DNA from 4 places in the Cobetia sp. MM1IDA2H-1 genome. Region 2 is predicted to be linked to each of the others. Evidence: predicted binding sites of a transcription regulator. Region 2 holds the regulator's gene; each other region holds the start of a gene.
What was found. Region 2 encodes LexA, which represses DNA repair genes until DNA is damaged. Its sites were predicted from a motif close to TACTGTNTANNTANACAGTA; they were not measured.
Positions count from the first base shown of each region.

Region 1: the regulator LexA is predicted to act here: its motif matches at 3,387-3,406, upstream of BOH68_RS09900 (LexA family protein).
Region 3: the regulator LexA is predicted to act here: its motif matches at 2,003-2,022, upstream of recA (recombinase RecA).
Region 4: the regulator LexA is predicted to act here: its motif matches at 2,074-2,093, upstream of BOH68_RS11675 (YqiA/YcfP family alpha/beta fold hydrolase).

Region 1 covers NZ_CM133225.1:2,316,483-2,321,651, reverse strand. The annotation lists gene BOH68_RS09915 (trimeric intracellular cation channel family protein) at 1-559, shown strand, start outside; gene BOH68_RS09910 (LysR substrate-binding domain-containing protein) at 720-1,610, shown strand; gene BOH68_RS09905 (Y-family DNA polymerase) at 1,567-2,898, opposite strand; gene BOH68_RS09900 (LexA family protein) at 2,907-3,368, opposite strand; gene BOH68_RS09895 (LysR family transcriptional regulator) at 3,572-4,486, shown strand; gene BOH68_RS09890 (2OG-Fe(II) oxygenase family protein) at 4,508-5,169, opposite strand, start outside.
Region 2 covers NZ_CM133225.1:972,013-977,181, forward strand. The annotation lists gene BOH68_RS04175 (DUF6586 family protein) at 1-462, shown strand, start outside; gene BOH68_RS04180 (hypothetical protein) at 716-955, shown strand; gene lexA (transcriptional repressor LexA) at 1,086-1,715, opposite strand; gene BOH68_RS04190 (TetR/AcrR family transcriptional regulator) at 2,267-2,944, shown strand; gene BOH68_RS04195 (L,D-transpeptidase) at 2,944-3,486, shown strand; gene nagZ (beta-N-acetylhexosaminidase) at 3,689-4,783, shown strand; gene BOH68_RS04205 (mechanosensitive ion channel family protein) at 4,831-5,169, shown strand, end outside.
Region 3 covers NZ_CM133225.1:3,689,767-3,694,935, forward strand. The annotation lists gene BOH68_RS15485 (regulatory protein RecX) at 42-680, opposite strand; gene recA (recombinase RecA) at 828-1,889, opposite strand; gene BOH68_RS15495 (CinA family protein) at 2,121-2,642, opposite strand; gene mutS (DNA mismatch repair protein MutS) at 2,811-5,169, shown strand, end outside.
Region 4 covers NZ_CM133225.1:2,761,669-2,766,837, reverse strand. The annotation lists gene cmoA (carboxy-S-adenosyl-L-methionine synthase CmoA) at 1-141, opposite strand, end outside; gene pgi (glucose-6-phosphate isomerase) at 346-2,049, shown strand; gene BOH68_RS11675 (YqiA/YcfP family alpha/beta fold hydrolase) at 2,189-2,935, shown strand; gene parE (DNA topoisomerase IV subunit B) at 3,090-4,970, shown strand; gene parC (DNA topoisomerase IV subunit A) at 5,132-5,169, shown strand, end outside.

The DNA of each region.
Region 1 (5,169 bases), 1.3 Mb from region 2:
TGCGCTGTTCACCGTGCTGGGCGCTCACAAGGCCCGCATGATGGGGGTAGAGGGCATCGTTGTCGTGGTGATGGGCACCATGAGTGGCGTGGCAGGCGGCATGATCCGGGATGTACTGGCGCGCCGCGTGCCGATGGTGCTGCGTCAGGAAATCTACGCCTCGGCGTCGCTGGCGGGTGGGATTCTCTATATCGCGCTACTCGAGCTCGGGATGCCGCTTGCCTGGGCGACAGGCGCGGCCATCGTGATGGTATTGATGATTCGACTTCCGGCCATCTACTGGAATCTTACGCTGCCGACCTTCGCCTGGGTCATCATCCCGCCACCGGACCTGTCAGCGAGTGGTGAACCCCGCACGTCGGGCACGCCCTCAGACAATCAGCGCGAGCAGGGTGACGCCGAATTCGCCACCACCCTGGGGGGCTCAGTGGGGCTCAGCAAGCTCGAGGCCTCGATGAAGATCGACCAGCCCCCCGAGCCGCCGATGCTGCCACGTCGTACTCCCAAGGCCCGGGTGCGCATGCTGCGCCCCGGGGAGAGTCGGCGAGGCAGGAGCTGAGCACGGAAGGCCATGGCGTGATCGCTTGGAAGCGGTGCGTGATTGTAGTGCAAGAAGTGGCTGACAGGTGCCGATCATTGCGATTTCTGCAAGGATTCGGGCCGAACAAGGGGTCATCAAGGTCTGACAAGGACCATCGTCTTCTGGGAGAAGTTTCATCATGCGCAGTCGCTCACAAGACCTTGAATGGTTGCTGGCGGTGGTCGACAGCGGAGGGTTCAGTGCTGCCGCCAAGCAGCGGGATGTGCCCGTGGCCAAGGTGTCGCGGGCCATCCAGCGGCTGGAAAGCGAGCTTGAGACACCGCTGTTGACTCGTACCACTCGCAGCGTCGCCCTGACGGACGAGGGGCGTGCTTTCGTCGAGCGCATCAGGGAAGGGCTGCAGCAGTTGAGCGAGGCCGAAGACGTCTTGCGTCAGCAGCGTGATCAACCCAGCGGCCGTCTGCGGGTCGATGCCGCCAGTCCTTTCGTCCTGCATCAGCTGGTGCCGCTGGTAAGAGAGTTCGAGCGTCGCTATCCCGGCATTTCCCTGGAGCTTTCGGCGGGTGACGACATCATCAATCTGCTGGAGCAGCGCACCGATGTCGCCATTCGCATCGGCGAGCTCGAGGATTCGACCCTGCATGCCAAGGTACTGGGGCGCTCGACCCTGCACCTGGTCGCCAGCCCCGCTTATCTGGCAAGGCATGGCACGCCGACGAGCGTCGCGGCGCTGGCGTCGCATCGCCTGCTGGGATTCCTGCCGCCCAGTCGCCTGAATCGCTGGCCACTCAAGGGTGCGCCCCGGGAGCTGGAAACGACGCCGCACCTTTCCACCTCCAGCGGTGAAGTCATGCGCCAGCTATGCCTGGCCGGCCACGGCATCGCGCTGATCTCCCGCTTCATGCTCGCCGATGACCTGGCGTCGGGCGCTCTGGTGGAAGTGCTGCCGGGGCAGGTCCAGTCGCCCAATCCGCGTGAGCTGATCCAGGCGGTGTATTACCGCAACAGCACGCTCTCGCCCCGTATCAGTGCCTTTGTCGAGTTTCTTGCGTCGCGCCTGGCGTTGTAGGGAGCTGAGGGGGGCTCCCCAGTCGCTTCAGCTCCTGCCAGCGGGTGGTATAGCGTGAGCTGCGATGCGCGCAGCGCAGCTGCCAGGCGGCATCCGGGCGCGCGACGCCCAGACGCACGGTGCCACGGCCCATCTTCTGATTCATCGCATCCAGTGTCGCCATCAGCTGCTGGTTGCGTTCTCGTCTGGCGATATCGGCCTCGCTGTCGAGCAACGAGAGCTGCTCTCGGGGCTGGTCGATGAGGTCCAGCAGCATCACGCCTGCCTTCATGAAGCGATAGCCGCGCAGATAGATACGCTCGAGCGCCTGATGGGCGGCGGCGAGTATCTCGCGGCTGTCGCTGGTCGGTTCGGGGAGTTCGATGATGGTGCTGGGCGAGTATTGCGGGAGATCCGGGCGGTGGCGGTTGCTCTTGAGGAAGACCAGCACGGCACGTGTCTGGCTGCCCTGATGGCGCAGCTTCTCGGCGCCGCGCTGGGCGTGCTGGCGAATGGCATCCTTGAGCTCATTCATGTCATCGGTCATGCGGCCGAAGGAGCGTGAGGTCATGATGCGCTGACGGGCATCATCGGGGTCGTTCATCTCGAAGCAGGGCGTGCCTTGCAACTCGCGCACGGTGCGCTCCAGCACGACGGAATAGCGCTGACCGATGGCGCGCGGGTCCGCACAGCGCAGGTCCCAGGCGGTATGCAGCCCTTGCAGTGCCAGCCGTTCGACCAGGCGATGGCCCACGCCCCAGACATCGCCCAGCGGTGTGTCTTCCAGCAGGCGCTGGGTGCCGACTTCGGCAGGTTCCAGCACGCAGACGCCGCCGAATTCCGGCCGCTTCTTGGCGGTACGGTTGGCCAGCTTGGCCAGGGTACGAGTGGGGGCCACGCCGACACATACCGGGATGCCGGTGAACTTGCGCACATTGCGGTGCAGGGTACGACTCAGCGCCAGCATCGCGTTGCGGTCAAAGCCATCGAAGCGCACGAACATCTCGTCGATGGAGTAGGGTTCGACTCCCGCGCTGTATTCCTCCAGCACGTCGCGCACGCGCGCCGACATGTCGCCATACAGCTCATAGTTCGAGGAGAGCAGGTGGATGCGACCCTCGCGTACCAGGGATTGCAGCTGGAAGGACGGAGTCCCCATTTCGATGCCCAGCGCCTTGAGTTCCTGAGAGCGTGCGATCACGCAGCCGTCATTGTTGGACATCACCCCCACGGGGCGGCCTTCCAGGCGCGGATCAAAGACTCGCTCACAGCTGGCGTAGAAGTTGTTGCAGTCGACCAGCCCGATCATCGGCGCGCTCATACCGAGTATTCGTGGATGACGGAGCGCACCACCCCCCAGACCTGACACTCGAGATCGACGATAGCCACCGGCGGATACAGGGCATTGCCGGAGCACAGATACGGCCGCTGGCCGATCAGTTCGTAGCGCTTGACCACCACCTCGCCCTCGACCAGCGCCACCACGATATGTCCGGGGCGGGCGTCGATGGAGCGATCCACGACCAGGGTGTCATTCTCGTAGATGCCGAAGCCTTCCATGCTGTCACCTGCCACCGTCATGAAGAAGGTCGCTGCCGGACGCTTGATCAGCCGCTCGTTGAGATCCAATGTCCGGCCAGCGTAATCCTCGGCCGGTGACGGAAAGCCGGAAATTCCCGCACGCCCCGTGATGTGGGGGTATGGCAGCTTACATGGCGCAGGAGCGGGATGAGGGCGAGCCAACGTCTCGTGAGTGGCAAGGGGGGCAGATGCGGTCATGGAAAGCTCTCCTGTCATGGCTGTATTTATATGCAGTATCCGTGGCAGGCAAGCGTTAGGCAACCGCTAATATGCAAAGCCGCCTCAAGTGAAAGTGGCCGCTGCGAAGCCCGGATGGCGAGGGTGTTATGCTCGGCATCGGCGAATGCCATCGGGCGCAAGGTCCGGTGTCTACGTGAAAGGCGGATTCACTGTGGAGAGCCATGAACGAACTGACCCAACGACTGCGCACCTTCCTCAAGGTGGCGGAGCATCAGAGCTTCAATGCGGCTGCGCGTGAGCTGGAGATCGCCAGCTCCACGGCGACGCGTCACGTCAATCATCTGGAGCGACAGCTGGGCGAGCCGTTGCTGATGCGCACCACGCGCCATGTGCGGCTTTCGCCTGCCGGGGAGCGAGCCGTGATCCGTTTCCGTGCCATCCTGGGCGAGGTGGCTCAATTGACGGATGAGCTCGAGACGCTGAGTGAGCGAGTCGCAGGGCCGCTGCGCATCTCGGTGCCGTGGCGATATTCGCGCCTCTATCTGGCACCGCTGGTGAGTGAATTCATGCAGTGCTACCCCGAGGTGGCGCTGGATATCGTCAGCAGTGATCAGCGCGTGGATCTGATCGAGGAGCAGTTCGATGTCGCCATCCGCATCGGCCATCTGGAAGACTCGAGTCTGATCGCACGGCACATCAGTGACCAGCGTTTCGTGCTGGCCGCGGCGCCGTCCTATCTCAGTGCCCAGCCGCCCATTCGTCAGCCTGAGGACCTGGAGCGGCACCGCCTGCTGACCTTCAGCTATACCACCGCCAATCATCACTGGCGGCTGGTGCAGGGTGAGCGGGAGCACCGCATCTCGGCGCGAGCACGCGCGTTGCGCACCAACAACGCCGACATTCTGACCCAGGCAGCCCTCGAGGGGGCTGGTGTCGTGGTGCAACCGCTCTGGGCCATCCGTGAAGAACTGGACCAGGGACGCCTCGTGGCGGTGCTGGAGGACCATCAAGTCACGTCGTCGGATTTCGACACTGGCATCCATGTCGTCTTCGCACGCGAGAATCAGCACAACCCGCGCGTGCGTGCCTGGGTCGACTTCCTGCTCGCCCGCCGCGAGCGGCTGGCCGGTCGCTAGCAGGTTCTCGGCAGGTGGTCATCAGTAGAGAATATCGCTGCGGATGATGTACTTGGCACCATCGCGGATCGGCTCGCCTGCGTGCACGCAGTGCTGCGGGTGCGAGCCATGCGGGAAGCACAGCACGCCACCCTTGGGCGTTGCGACCGCGACTGTCTGGATGTCGTCCCGTGACTGGGCAGGCCTTTCGGGGTCGCGACGGCTGACCAGAAACTCGGTGCGCCCGCCGGTATAGCCATCGCTCAGGAAGATGAGGAAGGTGTACTGGCTCATCAGGCCCGGATAGGCGTCCTGGACGATCTCGCCATTGATGACGCGACTGCCCGGCCAGGCACCATCGGTATGCGGCTTGAAGAAGTCACCGGCCTCGTAGCGATAGACACGAAAGCGCGCATTGATGCCTTTTGCGCCCTCGCCCTGGATCTGCTCGGTCACCAGCGGCGCCGAGCGCGCCCAGATGACCTGATCGATGGCGTCACTGACGACCCAGTTGACGTTGTGGTTGTGGCGCACCGAACGCGGCAGGGAGACGGGCGCATCCTCCTCGAAGCCCATTTCCTCCAGGGCGGCGACGAAGTTGTCAGCCTCGGCAGGCGTCAGCACATTGAGCAGCTGGAAGGCGCCCGGGACACCCTCGACCTCCTGACGGACCACCTCTGGTGTCGCCTCGGTCTCGAAGAGGT
Region 2 (5,169 bases):
ACCAATCAACTGCTGTATCAGGCCGAGTTGCTGCTGGAGCAGGCGGCCGTCGCGACGCGTGATGAGCATGCCGTCGCACGGCGCATGGCCGGTGAGGAAGGGGCGCTGGCGTTGATGGAGCTGGCATTGGCCTCGTTGATCGAGGAGTGCGCCGCGTCGGCACGCTGGCCTGAGGGCAGCTGGCGCGAGCGGCTGGCCACACCGCCGACTCCCGTGGCGGAAATCGAGCAGTTGCGAAGCCTGCAGGCGCAGCCGGACAGTTGGTTGAGCCAGCTGGTGGCCGATATCACGCGTCTGCATGAAGAGGGCGGTGCTGCCCGGCGTGAGGAAGGCCAGGCGCGTGGCGATGGTCTCATCATCGCCGCGGCGGCCAATGCGCCTCTGGCAGAGCGTCTCGCCACGGCAGTCAGCGCCATGAAGGCGTTGCTGTCACACCTTCGCGAGTCGAATGTGGAGTGGTAGCGTCGCGCCTTGCCTGACCCGAAGGCGCTGGCATGTCACGCACCTGTCATTCAGGTGACGCCCTGGCATGACGGGTGCTAGACTGGCGGCATTGTGGCAAGCCCTGCATTCTCCGGTACGACCATGGCTCTGGCTGTGGTCGTACTTTTTTCTGCATTGTCGCCAGTGACTGCAAGTCGCAGGGCCTGCCCGCCGTCAAGCTGACGATCACAACGACGCCGGTATCCTCAGGATGCCGTGCAGGAGGAATGACGTGTCCGATCCCGCCGTACTTGAAATCGTGCAAATGGAAGATGGGGAAGTGATCCTGCGTGCCGCCGAGAGTGAAGGTGAGCCACTTCTCAGTATCCGCATCTCCGATGAAGCTGCCGATCTGCTGCGTGACAATCGCTTCGAGGTCGCGCGTGAGATGATCGACCACGCCATCACCCGCACCCGCCTGTGGGATGGCGAGGATGATGAAGACGAGCAGTCGGAAGGCATGGTGCACTGAGCACTTCCCGCATGTCTGCCATCCACAAAAAAACCCGCCAATCGGCGGGTTTTTTTGTGGATGCCCTGATGGCGACAATCGTCATCTGCGCGTCAGCGCTGTGAGGACAGACTGCCTGCGAGCCTTAAGATCAGTGCAGGCCGCCATCGCGGATCACGCCCACGCCGAGGCCCTCGATTTCCAGGCTGTCCGTGCGCAGATCCACCTTGATGGGCGCGAAGTCCTCGTTCTCGGCTTCCAGCCATACGTAATGGCCATCGCGACGGAAGCGCTTCACCGTCACTTCATCCCCCAGACGCGCCACCACGATCTGTCCGTCACGCACGCTGCTCGTGCGGTGCACGGCCAGCAGGTCACCTTCCAGAATGCCGACATCCTTCATCGAGACCCCGCGCACGCGCAGCAGATAGTCGGCGGCAGGCGAGAAGTAGTCACTGGGCAGTGGGCAATGGCGATCGATATGCTGGCTGGCCAGGATAGGGCTGCCAGCGGCCACTTCCCCGATGACCGGCAGGCCCTGCTCGCTATCCTCTTCCGCCTCGGCCAGAGACGGCACGCGGATGCCCCGCGAGGTGCCCGGCACCATCTCGATGGCTCCCTTGCGCTTCAGGGCACGCAGATGCTCTTCCGCGGCATTCGGTGAGCGAAAGCCCAGTGCCTGGGCGATTTCGGCACGCGTTGGCGGATAGCCTGAGGACTTGATGGTCTTGATGATGAAGTCGAAGACATCCTGCTGGCGCGGAGTAAGCGGCTGAGTCATGGGCATTGCCTTTGGCCTGGGCGGCATCTGAGCTGACGGCACGGGGTGTGCATCCATACAACTGTCATTGTATCCAGTCATGGCGGTCATGCAAGGCATCGTGGGTGCTTTGGCAGCAACGTTGCCGGCATCTTCGTCGACATCGACATGCTGACGCGAGACAGCGGGTGTCCGGGACGCCCCATGACCATCCCGTCCCCGAATGTCCCGCGTGAATGCGCGTCCTGCCGGTCTTGGCTGTCGAGTGTTTGAAACAACCAGCAATTGCCAGTCATGGCATGGACAGCTAGAATTATCTTGTTTCAAACGAATGTTCGTCGGGCGCATCCCGCTACCGGTACACAGGCCCTGTGTGTCCTGTGCTCGGGACACGGCTCGTGGCAGCCTCCGCCTCGGAGTCGCTGCCTGACACGCGGTGCGTGAAGACCGACATGTCGTTTGATTGACCTGCATGAGAAGAGTCGCCCCCCGGGCCACGGCCTTGCCGTTGTCCGGGGGGACAAGAACTCCCGTGCCCCCTCGTGACTGATCACCTGACAAGGCATCCGCCCATGGCCCAGACCGATACCGTTACCCGTATCCTCGATACCGCCGAGGTCCTGTTCGCCGAGCGAGGCTTCGCCGAAACCTCGCTGCGCAATATCACCAGCAAGGCCAAGGTCAACCTGGCGGCGGTCAATTATCACTTCGGCTCAAAGAAGTCATTGATCCAGGCAGTGTTCGCCCGCTATCTCGACCCCTTCAGCGAGCGTTTCCATGCGGCACTCGACAGTGTCGAGCAGCAGCATGCCGGTCGTCAGGTGCCGCTGGAAACGCTGCTGGAAGTGATGGCGCGCACGGTGCTGGAGGTGCCGGCCGAGCGCAACAGCCTGCGTACCTTCATGCGCCTGCTCGGGCTTGCCTATACCCAGGGGCAGGGCCACATGCGTCGCTACATCCGCGAGCATTACGGCACGGTCTTCAGCCGCTTCGCCGAGCTCCTGAAGCTTGCGACGCCGGACCTGCCAGACAACGAGCGCTTCTGGCGTCTGCACTTCATGCTCGGCAGCGTGATCTTCACCTTCTCGGGACTGGACGCACTGCGCGATATCGAAGAGGCCGAATACGGCCATCACACCAGTGTGCGCGAGCTGATCCAGCACATGCGTCCGGTGGTGGTGGCGGCGATGGCGGCTCCGCTGCCGGCCTCGCTCGGAGATGGTGAAGCGGTCACCCAGGCGGCCAGCTGATGGCTTGCTGGGTGGCGGTGGATCTCACCCGCCAGCGTCTTGAGATACGCAATGACGCGCCCAGTGGCAGTCGTGATGCGCCGCCCCCCGCGGCTGACCCTGACACGCTGGTGCATGCCTGTGCGATCTCCAGCGGCCTCAACGGTATCGGCGAGCTCGATGGCAGCGGTTGCACGCCGACCGGCTGGCATGTGGTTCGCGCCGCGATCGGGGAGGGCAATCCGCGTGGTGCCGTCTATCGTGGGCGGCGCTTCACGGGAGAGGTGTTCACGCCTCGACTGGCCGCCGAGCACCCCGAACGCGACTGGATCCTGACGCGTATCCTGTGGCTCAGCGGTCGCGAGCCCGGTATCAACCGTGGCCGCAACGCGGCGGGACAGCGCGTCGACAGCCTGCGGCGCTACATCTACTTCCATGGCACGCCGACCAGCGAGCCGATGGGCACCCCGGCCTCCCATGGGTGCATTCGTCTGCGCGATGAGGATCTGCTGTGCCTTTACCGGCATGCGCCGGCCGGAACGCCAGTGCTGTTGCACGCCTGACGCTGCGTTGCCTGGCGGCTGGTGCTCGCGACTGTTCGAGTCGCGCTCAGTCGGCTAGAATTGCGCCTTTCCTCGCGCCGGCCGCCTGTCCTGAGGCTTGTCTTCCAGGCTGCCGAGCCCCGTAACGACATGAAACCCTGCCGTGCGTGCCATGCCTTGCAGCGCATGACACGGCCAGCAGGCCATGGACAGGAAGGATGTCATGACACAGCCATTGGGCTCCGTAATGCTCGACGTCGAGGGGCATACCCTCACGTCTGACGAACGTGAACTACTGGCACGCCCCGCCGTTGGCGGCGTCATCCTGTTTGCGCGCAACTGTGTTTCTCCCGAGCAGGTGCTGGCGCTGTGCGGTGAGATCCGCCGCGTCAATCCACATCTGTTGATCGCCATCGATCAGGAAGGCGGACGGGTGCAACGGCTGCGCGAAGGCGTGACCCGCCTGCCGCCGATGCGCGCCCTGGCACATTGCTGCCTGGGACGTGACTGTGACGGCTGCGGTGATGATGCCCAGTCGTCAGGGCTCGGGTTTGCCCGTGACGCCGGCTGGTTGCTGGGCATGGAGATGGCCGCCATTGGCTGCGACATCACCTTCGCGCCGGTATTGGATATCGATGTCGCGGGTTCCACCATCATCGGCGACCGCAGTTTCGGGACGACTCCCGAGGACGTGATTGCCGTCGGTACCGCCTTCATCGAGGGCCTGCGCGAAGCTGGCATGGCAGCGGTCGGCAAGCATTATCCCGGTCACGGTGGCATCGCGGCGGATACCCACCGCGAGCGCGTGATCGACCCCCGCTCCTTCCGCGAGCTGCGCGAGCATGATCTCAAGCCCTTCGCGGCGCTGGCGGATCGCCTGGGTGGCGTGATGCCGGCTCATGTCATCTACCCCGATTTCGATGCGCGCCCCGCCGGCTTCTCGCCAAGCTGGCTGGGACTGCTGCGTGAGGAGTTCGGTTTCAAGGGTGCCATCTTCTCCGATGACCTGGGCATGGCGGCTGCCGTGGCCGAGGGCGAGCCGGAAGTGCGCGCTCGTCTGGCACTGGATGCCGGCTGCGACATGGCGCTGGTGTGCAATGATCCCGCCGCCGCACGTGCCGTGCTCGACAGCCTCGATGGGGATGAGCAGCGCAATGCCGGCAAGCGTCAGGCGCGTCTGCGCTACGGGCGCGCCCGCCCCACGCTCGAGGGCCTTGCGGGGCTGTCTCGCTGGCGGCGTACCCATGCACGTCTCGAGGCGCTGGCGGCCAGTCAGCCGCTCGAGCAGGTGGCCATGCCATCGGGCTTGGCTGAATGAGCCAGCCTTGAGGGGCTTTTCCTCCAGACGTCACCCAAGGACTCCACATGGCTGAGAAATCCGCCACCGAGGCGGCTGCCGACAAGCTGGCGGCGCCTGCCGAAGAGATGATCAATCACTGGGTCGAGCCGCTGCGCAACTGGGTGGAGCAGACCTTCGGTCTGCCACTCTGGGGGATCAACCTCGCCCTGGTGCTGGTGGCCGTGGTCGTGCTGCATCTGAGCGAGCGCATTCTGCTCAGTCGCCTGGCCGTGCATGCCGAGAAGAGTCGCAACCTGTGGGATGACGCGCTGCTGCACGGGCTGCGCCATCCGCTGTCTCTGTGGCTCTACAGCATGGGGTCGCTGGTCGCGCTGGACATTCTTGCCCATCAGTTCGCGCCCGGC
Region 3 (5,169 bases), 1.5 Mb from region 2:
GGTTTGCGCGTTCCGAGCCATTACCCGGGCAATGGCTGGCCTCACGCCTCGTCTTCCGTCCAGGCGGACTCCATGGCGTAGCGCAACTGCTCGTAGTCGAAGCCGCGCTGGAGCAGGAAGCGCTCTCGGCGCGCACGCTCCTTGTGACCCTCGCCCGCTGAGGAAAAGCGCCTTGCCAACGTCTCGCGCGCCAGCTCGAAGAAGTCCACCGCATCAACATGTCCGAAGGCATCAGGCACCGGATCACAGGCAGCACGCATCACGGCACCTGACGTCTCGTTGTCGATGCCACGCTGGCGCAACTCCTGCTGGATACGCCTGGGGCCCTGCCCCCTCAGCACCCGTGTCCGCAGGAAGCTGGCGGCGAAGCGCTCATCGGATTGCAGGCCTTCCTCGACCAGACGCTCCAGCACTTCCTCGATCAGCAGCTCGACCTCATCACGACTCAAGCGCGTCTCGGCGCCCTCCTCGCCACTCGCGGACTGCTCCGCCAGCGCATCATCGCTGACGGTCTGCAGGTAGTCGCGCTCCTTGAGATAGTCGTGCAGCTCGCGACGGCTGTGCTCGCGGCGTGCCAGACGTGCGATGGCGTCATTGCGGGCACGCCGTTGCGGCGTCATCGCGCCGACATCGAGGGGCTGATAGTCCGGCCCGACGGTCTCTCTTTCCTGATCGTGCATGTTGGCGCTCCTTTCTGGAGAGGCACCCAAGATGGCGAAATCCCCGGTGCAAAACGCACAGCGCCCGCCACCGAAAACGGGGCGGGCGCTGCAGATCACTGAAAGGCGCTGAAATCAGCGCTCAATGAACACGTTCTCGAGCAGGTCTCAATCGAGATCCAGATCATCTTCATTTTCGGCGACCACTTCTTCCTTGGCCTCTTCCTTGGTTTCCGGAGAAGCCAGCAGCTGGGCGCGAATCTGGCTCTCGATCTCTTCCATGATCGCGGGGTTATCCTCCAGATACTGGGCGGAGTTGGCCTTGCCCTGACCGATCTTGCTGCCCTGGTAGCTGTACCAGGCACCTGCCTTGCCGACCAGACCACACTGCACGCCCAGATCAATGACCTCACCGGCGTGGTAGATGCCCTTGCCGTAGAGAATCTGGAACTCGGCCTGGCGGAACGGCGGCGCGACCTTGTTCTTCACGACCTTGACGCGAGTCTCGTTACCGGTGACTTCATCGCCGGACTTCACGGAGCCGGTACGACGGATGTCGAGACGGACACTCGAGTAGAACTTCAGCGCGTTACCACCGGTGGTGGTTTCCGGGCTACCGAACATCACCCCGATCTTCATGCGGATCTGGTTGATGAACACCACCATGCAGTTGGCATTCTTGATGTGACCCGTCACCTTGCGCAGCGCCTGGGACATCAGACGCGCCTGCAGGCCGACGTGGGAGTCACCCATCTCACCCTCGATCTCGGCACGCGGCGTCAGGGCTGCCACGGAATCGACGATGATGACGTCGACACCACCGGAGCGCACCAGCATGTCGACGATCTCGAGTGCCTGCTCACCGGTATCCGGCTGGGAGACCAGCATCTCGTCCAGATTGACGCCCAGCTTCTCGGCGTAGGACGGATCCAGCGCGTGCTCGGCATCGATGAAGGCACACACCTTGCCCTGCTTCTGGGCCTGGGCGATGACCGAGAGCGTCAGTGTCGTCTTGCCCGAGGATTCCGGACCGTAGATCTCGACCACTCGACCGAAAGGCAGGCCACCGATGCCGAGCGCGATATCCAGGCCCAGAGACCCGGTGGATACCGACGGGATGGCCACACGCGGGGCATCGCCCATGCGCATGACGGCGCCCTTGCCGAACTGGCGCTCGATCTGGGACAGCGCCGCGTTCAGCGCCTTGGTACGATTGTCGTCCTGTGCCATGTGGCCTCCTGTCGAACGGCGGCGCCGCATGGGCAACCACCTGAAATAGGAAATTCTCAAGCTTCGGGTGATGCAGAGACTGTCAGCCTAGCGGCTGGGCTGTCATGGCAAAACCCTGTATACATGGACAGTATGATGCCGCATGTTTCATCGTTCTGCCAGTCCGGTGATGCGCTTTTTCAGGCAGCAGTCTCAACGCAGAGGGTTGCATGCGTCTCGAGCCTCACCAGTTCAGCCCTGCCAGGCTTCCACGTATTCGATCAAGCCTTGCAATGCCACCCTCACGGCGGCGTCGCGCACGGCCTGCCGGTCTCCCGGAAAGTGGAAACACCGCGCCTGCTGTCGCGCCTCACTGCCCCATGCCAGCCACACCGTCCCCACGGGCTTTTCTTCACTGCCGCCTCCCGGACCCGCCACACCACTGATTGCCACCCCCAATTCGGCACCGCTGTCACGACACGCTCCCTTGACCATCTCGCGCACGACGGCCTCGGAGACTGCCCCGAAGTCCGCGAGCGATGCTTCGCTGACGCCAAGCAGACGCCGCTTGGCCGCATTCGAGTACGTCACATAGCCCGCCTCGAAATAGCCGGAGCTACCGGAAATCGCCGTGATCGCGGCACTCACGCCGCCCCCGGTGCATGACTCTGCAGCAGTGATCTGGACTCCGCGCGCCAATGCCAGCGCCTGCAGCTGCTCGGCCAGTGCATTCGCATCCGGTGCCTCGGACGTCGTATCCGTCAATCGGGCCATGAACGAACTCCTTTCTAGAAGTGGTCTGAGGAAAAGGGAAGCGAGCAGGAGGCATCACAGGCATTGGAGCCGGCCGCGCCAGTCCGTAGAATATCGCGCATCCCGCATGCCGTGTTCTCGCATGTGCGTCTTTTTCCCATTGCAGTGCAGTCAAGGAAGTCCATGGCCATGGCCAAGAACAGCGCGCCCCAGATGACGCCGATGATGGCGCAGTACATGAAGATCAAACGCGAGCACCCCGGTGTGCTGCTGTTCTATCGCATGGGCGACTTCTATGAGCTGTTCCATGAGGACGCCAAGCGAGCCGCGCAACTGCTCGACATCACCCTGACGGCACGTGGCAGCTCCGGCGGCTCCCCCATTCCCATGGCAGGGGTGCCTTATCACAGCGCCGAGGGTTACCTGGCACGCCTGGTGAAAATGGGCGAATCCGTGGCCATCTGCGAGCAGATCGGCGATCCCGCGACCACCAAGGGCCCCGTCGAGCGCAAGGTGGTGCGCATCGTCACACCGGGCACCCTGCATGACGAGGCGCTTCTGGATGCCAGCCGTGACAATCTGCTGGTGGCGCTGCATCGAGACGGTGAGACCTGGGGCCTGGCGGCACTGGAGCTTTCCTCAGGACGCTTCAGCGTACTGGAAGTCAATGGCGATGAAGAACTGCTGGCCGAGATCCAGCGTCTGTCACCCGCCGAGCTGATGGTCGGCGAGAGTCGTGAACTGCCAAGCAGTCTTGCCTCACGCCCGGGCCTGACCCGTCAGAGCGACTGGCATTTCGACCATGAGACCGCGTTGCGCCTGCTGTGCGATCAGTTCGGCGTTCAGGACCTTAATGGTTTCGGTTGCAGTCATCTGACCTGCGCGGTCACCGCTGCTGGTGCCCTGCTCGACTACGCACGTGACACGCAGCGCACCGGTCTGCCCCACGTGACGGCGCTGGCCGTCGAGAGTCGCGACGATTCGGTCGTGATCGATGCCGCCAGCCGTCGCAACCTCGAGATCGACACCAACCTGGGCGGCAGCAGCGACAACACGCTGGCCAGTGTGCTGGACGTGACTGCCACCGCGATGGGCTCACGCCTGCTCAAGCGCTGGCTCAACCGTCCGCTGCGCGATCAGACCCAGATCGGCCAGCGCCAGGCGGCAGTGCAGCGCTTGATGGAGGGTGACTACCCCTTCGAACTGCAAGGCCTGCTCAAGCGGATCGGCGATGTGGAGCGCATTCTGGCGCGTGTTGCACTGCGCAGCGCCCGCCCGCGGGACATGGCGCGCCTGCGTGATGGCCTCAATACACTGCCAGAGCTGCGTGCCGTGCTCGCCAGCGTCGAGAAAGGCAGTGCCATCGATGACCTGCGCGATGGCATCCGCCTGTTCCCCGCCCTCTCGGCCATGCTCAGCGAAGCGCTGATCGAGAATCCGCCGGTCGTGCTGCGCGATGGCGGGGTGATCGCCGATGGCTACGACGATGAGCTGGACGAGTATCGCGGCCTCTCCGAGAACGCCGGTCAGTATCTGGTGGCCCTCGAGACTCGTGAGCGTGAGCGCACCGGCATCAGCAACCTCAAGGTCGGCTACAACCGCGTGCATGGTTACTTCATCGAGCTGCCGCGTTCCCAGTCAGCGGAAGCTCCGCCGGAATACATCCGCCGCCAGACGCTCAAGAATGCCGAGCGCTTCATCATCCCGGAACTCAAGGAATTCGAGGACAAGGCGCTGTCGGCCAAGTCCAAGTCGCTGGCCCGCGAGAAGCTGCTGTATGAGCACCTTCTGGATGACCTGAATACCGAACTGGATGGCCTGCAGCAGACGGCACGCGCCCTGGCGTCACTGGATGTGCTCACCGCCTTCGCTGATCGCGCCGCCGCACTGGACTTCGTCCGCCCACAGCTCAGCGACACGCCGGGAATCGACATCGAAGGCGGCCGCCACCCGGTGGTGGAACATGTCAGCGACCACCCCTTCGTGCCCAACGACGTGCGCTTTGACGATGCGCGCCGCATGCTGGTGATCACCGGCCCCAACATGGGCGGTAAATCCACCTACATGCGTCAGACCGCGCTGATCGCACTGCTCGCGCATACCGGCAGCTTCGTACCCGCCGCTCGCGCCTGCATCGGCCCGCTGGATCGAATCTTCACGCGTATCGGCTCCTCGGATGACCTGGCCGGTGGCCGCTCGACCTTCATGGTCGAGATGACCGAGACTGCCAGCATCCTGCACAACGCCACCGACGAGAGTCTGGTGCTGATGGATGAGATCGGTCGCGGCACCTCGACCTTCGATGGCCTGTCATTGGCCTGGGCAAGCGCCGAGCACCTGGCCCGCACGCGCGCCTTCACGCTGTTCGCGACCCATTATTTCGAGATGACGGCACTCCCCGAGCACGTCGATGGCGTGGCCAACGTTCACCTGACTGCCGCAGAGCATGGCGATGGCATCGTCTTCATGCACCGTGTCGAGGAGGGGCCGGCAAGCCAGAGTTATGGCCTGCAGGTTGCCCAGCTGGCCGGGGTCCCGCAGAACGTCA
Region 4 (5,169 bases), 1.8 Mb from region 2:
GGCGATGATCTGACCGTACCCCGGCACCGAACGGCGCAGCATGTCCGGGAAGCAGCTGACGACCTGTTCGTCGAAGGAGAAGCTGGCAACACGGTCAAGGGGTGTCGTAAATATCGCGTCACGGTAAGATGCATCACTCATGGATCAAGGCTTCATCGGGCAGAGGGCCTGGGCGACATGCCATTGGCCGGGGAGCGGCTGGGCTGAGTGCCCTGCTGGGCCCGCCATTCTACGCATTCGAGGTGCCTGACGCACCCGCCGCGGCTTACCGATGATGCCTCCATCAACCGATTTCTGACCGGGCCACGCAGGGCCGGTCGCGACACTTCAAGGAGAGAGGTGGCCATGTCCACTCCATCGTCTGCACGTTCTGCCCGCCGTAACAGTCAGGCCTGGCAGGCCCTCGCGCGTCATCATCAGGAGCAGATGGCCGATGTGCACCTGAAGGACCTGTTCGCCGAAAATGCGGCGCAAGGGCGCGATCGAGTGACGACCTTCACCCGTTCTGCCGCGGGCCTGCGCCTGGATCTCTCCAAGCAGCGGCTCAAGCAGGAGACCCTGGAGCTGCTGCTGGAGCTGGCGCGGGAAACCGGTGTCGAGCAGGGCATCAAGCGTCTGCTGGCCGGTGAGCACGTCAATCGCTCGGAAGATCGCCCGGCCCTGCACGCGGCCCTGCGTCTGCCACGCTCAGCAAGTCTCGAGGTGGATGGCGAGGATGTGGTACCTGCCATCCACGAGAGCCTCGAGCGGCTCGCCGAGATGGTCGAGACCTTCCATAGCGGGCAGTGGCGTGGTGCCACCGGAAAGCCGATCACCGATGTGGTCAATCTGGGGGTCGGTGGCTCGGACCTGGGGCCGCTGATGGTCTCGAGCGCGCTGAGCGATTGTCGTCCCAAGGGTGTCCATGAGGTCGGCGTACACTTCGCCTCGACCATGGATGGCTCACAGCTGGCGGACTACCTGCAGTCATTCAGTCCGGAAACCACCTTGTTCATCCTGTCGTCCAAGTCATTCTCCACCATCGACACGCTCTCCAATGCGCGCACCGCGCGTGACTGGCTGAAGTCGCGCCTTGACCCGCAAGGCCGTCTGGAAGGACTGATCAATCGCCAGCACTTCATCGGCGCATCCGCCAAGCCGGAGAAGATGAGCGAGTGGGGGATCGCGCCGGAACATCAGCTGCTGTTCTGGGACTGGGTCGGCGGGCGCTACTCGCTGTGGGGCACCATCGGACTGCCCATCGCGCTCAATGTCGGCATGGACAACTTCCGTCGCCTGCTGGCGGGGGCGCATGAGTTGGATGAGCATTTCCGCACCGCACCGCTGGAAGACAATCTGCCGGTATTGCTGGCGCTGGCGGGTATCTGGAACAACAACTTCCTCGATATTCGCGCCCACTCCATCCTGCCCTACGACGGCCGCCTGGAATACTTCGCCAGCTACCTCGAGCAGCTGGAAATGGAATCCAACGGCAAGTCGGTCACCAACGATGGCGAGATGGTCGATTACTCCACCTGCCCGGTGCTGTGGGGCCAGCTGGGCCCGAACGCCCAGCATGCCTTCTATCAGCTGCTGCATCAGGGTACCCAGGCAGTGGAATGTGACTTCATCGCGCCGATGCGTCGCTATGACCATGTCGAGGACGCCGAGACCCGTGCCCACCTCAAGGCGCAGCACCGTCTGACACTGGCCAACTGCTTTGCCCAGTCGCGCGTGCTGATGCTGGGCGATGACGCGATACCGGGTGACGAGGCCCAGCCGAATCACAAGCGTTATCGTGGCAATCAGCCCTCGACCACCTTGCTGCTGGAAGCGCTGACGCCGGAAACCCTGGGGGCCCTGATCGCGCTCTACGAGCAGAAGGTCTTCGTCCAGGCCACCATCTGGGACATCAATCCGTTCGATCAGTGGGGCGTGGAGCTGGGCAAGCAGATCGCCACCGCGACGGAAGCGACCATGACCACGGGAGAAGGCTTCGAGCAGCTGGACGCTTCCAGTCGTGCCTTGATCGAGTCCGTGTGGGCCGCCCAGGGGCAGGACCCGCGCTGACGGGGGATCACGCAGGCGATCATCCTCTGTTGATTTATACAGTATTCTCGCTATCCTATATGGGAATCAATCGTTTACACTAGACACCTTGCCGCGAACCGAGCGTGAGCCGTTCGGTTCGCGCGTGTCGGGAGCGCTGATGAGCCGTCCCCATTACCCTGCGCAGGCAGGCGTTGTCGTTCCTCCGGTCAGGGGCGTGTTGTACCTGCATGGTTTCAACTCGGCCAGTTGCTCGCCCAAGGCGCAGTTGATGAAGCGTGCGGCCGCCGAATTCGGTCTGCCCTGCGTCGCGCCTGACATCCCACCTCAACCCGCTGCCGGGCAGGCGGTGGTGGAGGAGGCCTACCAGGCGCTCTGCGCGCAGTTGGATCTCGACCCGGCTGACCCTGCCTGTGACGACGCCATCGTGGTGATCGGCAGCTCCATGGGTGGCTTTCTGAGCACCTGGCTTGCCGCGCGTGAGGCTGCGCGACTCGATGGACCCCAGGGCCGCGAGCAGAGCGTATGGCGTCAGGGGCCGCGCACGGTATTGATCAATCCAGCCGTGCGCCCGGTCAGGCTTGTCACGGCATGGCTGGGGTCGACCCACGCCAACCCCTATACCGGCGAGTCCTTCACCGTCACCGAAGCATTCGGTCCGGCGCTGGCCGCACTGGAAGCGATCCCCGTCACGCCGCAGCGCACCCTCGTGCTGCTTGCCACGGCGGACGAGACATTGGACGTCAACGATGCCGCAAGCCTCTATCAGGATTGCCGGCTGATCCTCACGCCGGGAGGGGATCATGGATTTGCCAGACTGGCGGAGTACCTGCCTGCCATCATGGCGCATGCCGGCCATCGTCTGGCCCCGTCGCTTGCGACATCCTTCCACGTCGCACCCTGCTAACGTGTCGAGGACGGTTGGGCGTGCGGGCCGGACAGGAAGATGAATCCGTCATCGGATCGTTCGGCCAGCGGCGACTCTCTTCAGAAAATCAGGCAGAGGCATCGCCATCCGTGATGCGTCTGCCGGACGTCAACACCAAGGACACAAGGCTGCGATGAGTCAGTACAGCGCCAGTTCCATCGAGGTTCTCTCCGGCCTCGAACCGGTCCGCAAGCGGCCCGGCATGTATACCGATACCACTCGGCCCAACCACCTGGTCCAGGAAGTCATCGACAACTCCGTCGATGAGGCGCTGGCGGGTCACGCGAAGGAAGTACGCGTGAAGCTGCTGGAAGACGGCGGTATCGAGGTGGCGGATGATGGTCGTGGCATGCCCACTGACATCCACCCCGAGCATGGTGTGACCGGGATCGAGCTGATCCTCACCAAGCTGCACGCGGGGGGCAAGTTCTCCCAGGACAGCTATCGCTTCTCGGGCGGCCTGCACGGCGTGGGGGTCTCGGTGGTCAACGCCCTGTCGACACGCCTTGAGGTGGAAGTCTGCCGTGAGGGTCTGCGTCAGCGCATTGCCTTCGAGAATGGCGAGAAGGTCGAGGAGCTGAGTCAGATCGGTACCGTCGGCAAGCGCAATACCGGCACTCTGGTACGTTTCTGGCCGGACGAGAGCTACTTCGACAGTCCGCGTCTGGCGATGGCACGCCTGCGTCACCTGCTGCGCGCCAAGGCGGTATTGTGCCCGGGGCTCAAGGTCGTGCTGACCGAGACGGATGGCAGCGAGACGGCCTGGCACTACGAGGATGGCCTGCGCGACTATCTGCTCGGTGCCACCGATGGTTTCGAGCGACTGCCGGAATCGCCGTTCGTCGGTCATTTCGAGGATGAGGAGCATGGCGTCGACTGGGCCATCCAGTGGCTGCCGGAAGGCGGCGAGCTGGTGCAGGAGCCCTACGTCAATCTGATCCCCACGCCGCTGGGCGGCACCCACGTCAATGGCCTGCGTTCCGGCCTGCTCGAGGCGCTCAAGGAATTCTGTGACTACCGCAGTCTGCTGCCGCGTGGCGTCAAGCTGAGTGCGGATGACCTGTGGGAGCGCGCCGCCTTCGTGCTGTCGGTGAAGATGCTCGATCCACAGTTCGCCGGTCAGACCAAGGAGCGCCTGTCCTCGCGCAGTGTCGCGGCCTTCGTCTCCGGCGTGGTCAAGGACGCCTTCTCGCTGTGGCTCAATCATCATGTCGACCAGGCCGAAGCGCTGGCGGAACTGGTGATCTCGGCGGCCCAGCGCCGTCTGAAAAGCGCCAAGAAGGTCGCGCGCAAGAAGGTCACTTCCGGGCCTGCGCTACCGGGCAAGCTCTCGGACTGCTCTAGCTCCGACCCCGCCGACAGTGAGCTGTTTCTGGTCGAGGGGGACTCGGCTGGCGGCAGTGCCAAGCAGGGTCGCAACCGCGAGACACAGGCGATCCTGCCGCTGCGCGGCAAGATCCTCAATACCTGGGAAGTCGAGTCGCATGACATCTACTCCTCCCAGGAAGTCCACGACATCGCGGTCGCCATCGGGCTGGACCCGGGCTCGGATGACCTCACCAAGCTGCGCTACCACAAGGTCTGCATCCTGGCGGATGCCGACTCCGATGGCCTGCACATCGCCACGCTGCTGTGCGCGCTGTTCGTGCGGCACTTCCCGGCGCTGGTGGATGCCGGGCGCGTCTTCGTCGCCATGCCGCCGCTGTATCGCATCGACCTGGGCAAGGAAGTCCATTACGCCCTGGACGAGAGCGAGAAGGCGCACATCCTCAAGCAGCTCGAGAGCAAGCGTGGCACGCCCAACGTGCAGCGCTTCAAGGGGCTGGGTGAGATGAACCCGCTGCAGCTGCGCGAGACCACCATGGCACCGGACACTCGCCGCCTGGTGCAGCTGACGCGCAGTGCGGATGACGGCACCCACGAGATGCTCGACATGCTGCTGGCCAAGAAGCGCGCCAGTGATCGCAAGAGCTGGCTCGAGGACTACGGCAACATGGCTGACATCGAGGTCTGATCATCGGTTGAGCTTTCACAGCCATTTGAACTTCGAAAGCCAACTGGGCTTCGATAGCAGTTGAACTTCGAAAGCCAGACAAGCTGCGCGACAGCATTCTTTCGGGAGCGCCACAGTCAGGCGCTCCCCGGTTTTACGCTCGTAATCAAGGTCAAGTGCCCATGAGCATGGATATCCAGGTCGCGGAGGGTGACGTCGA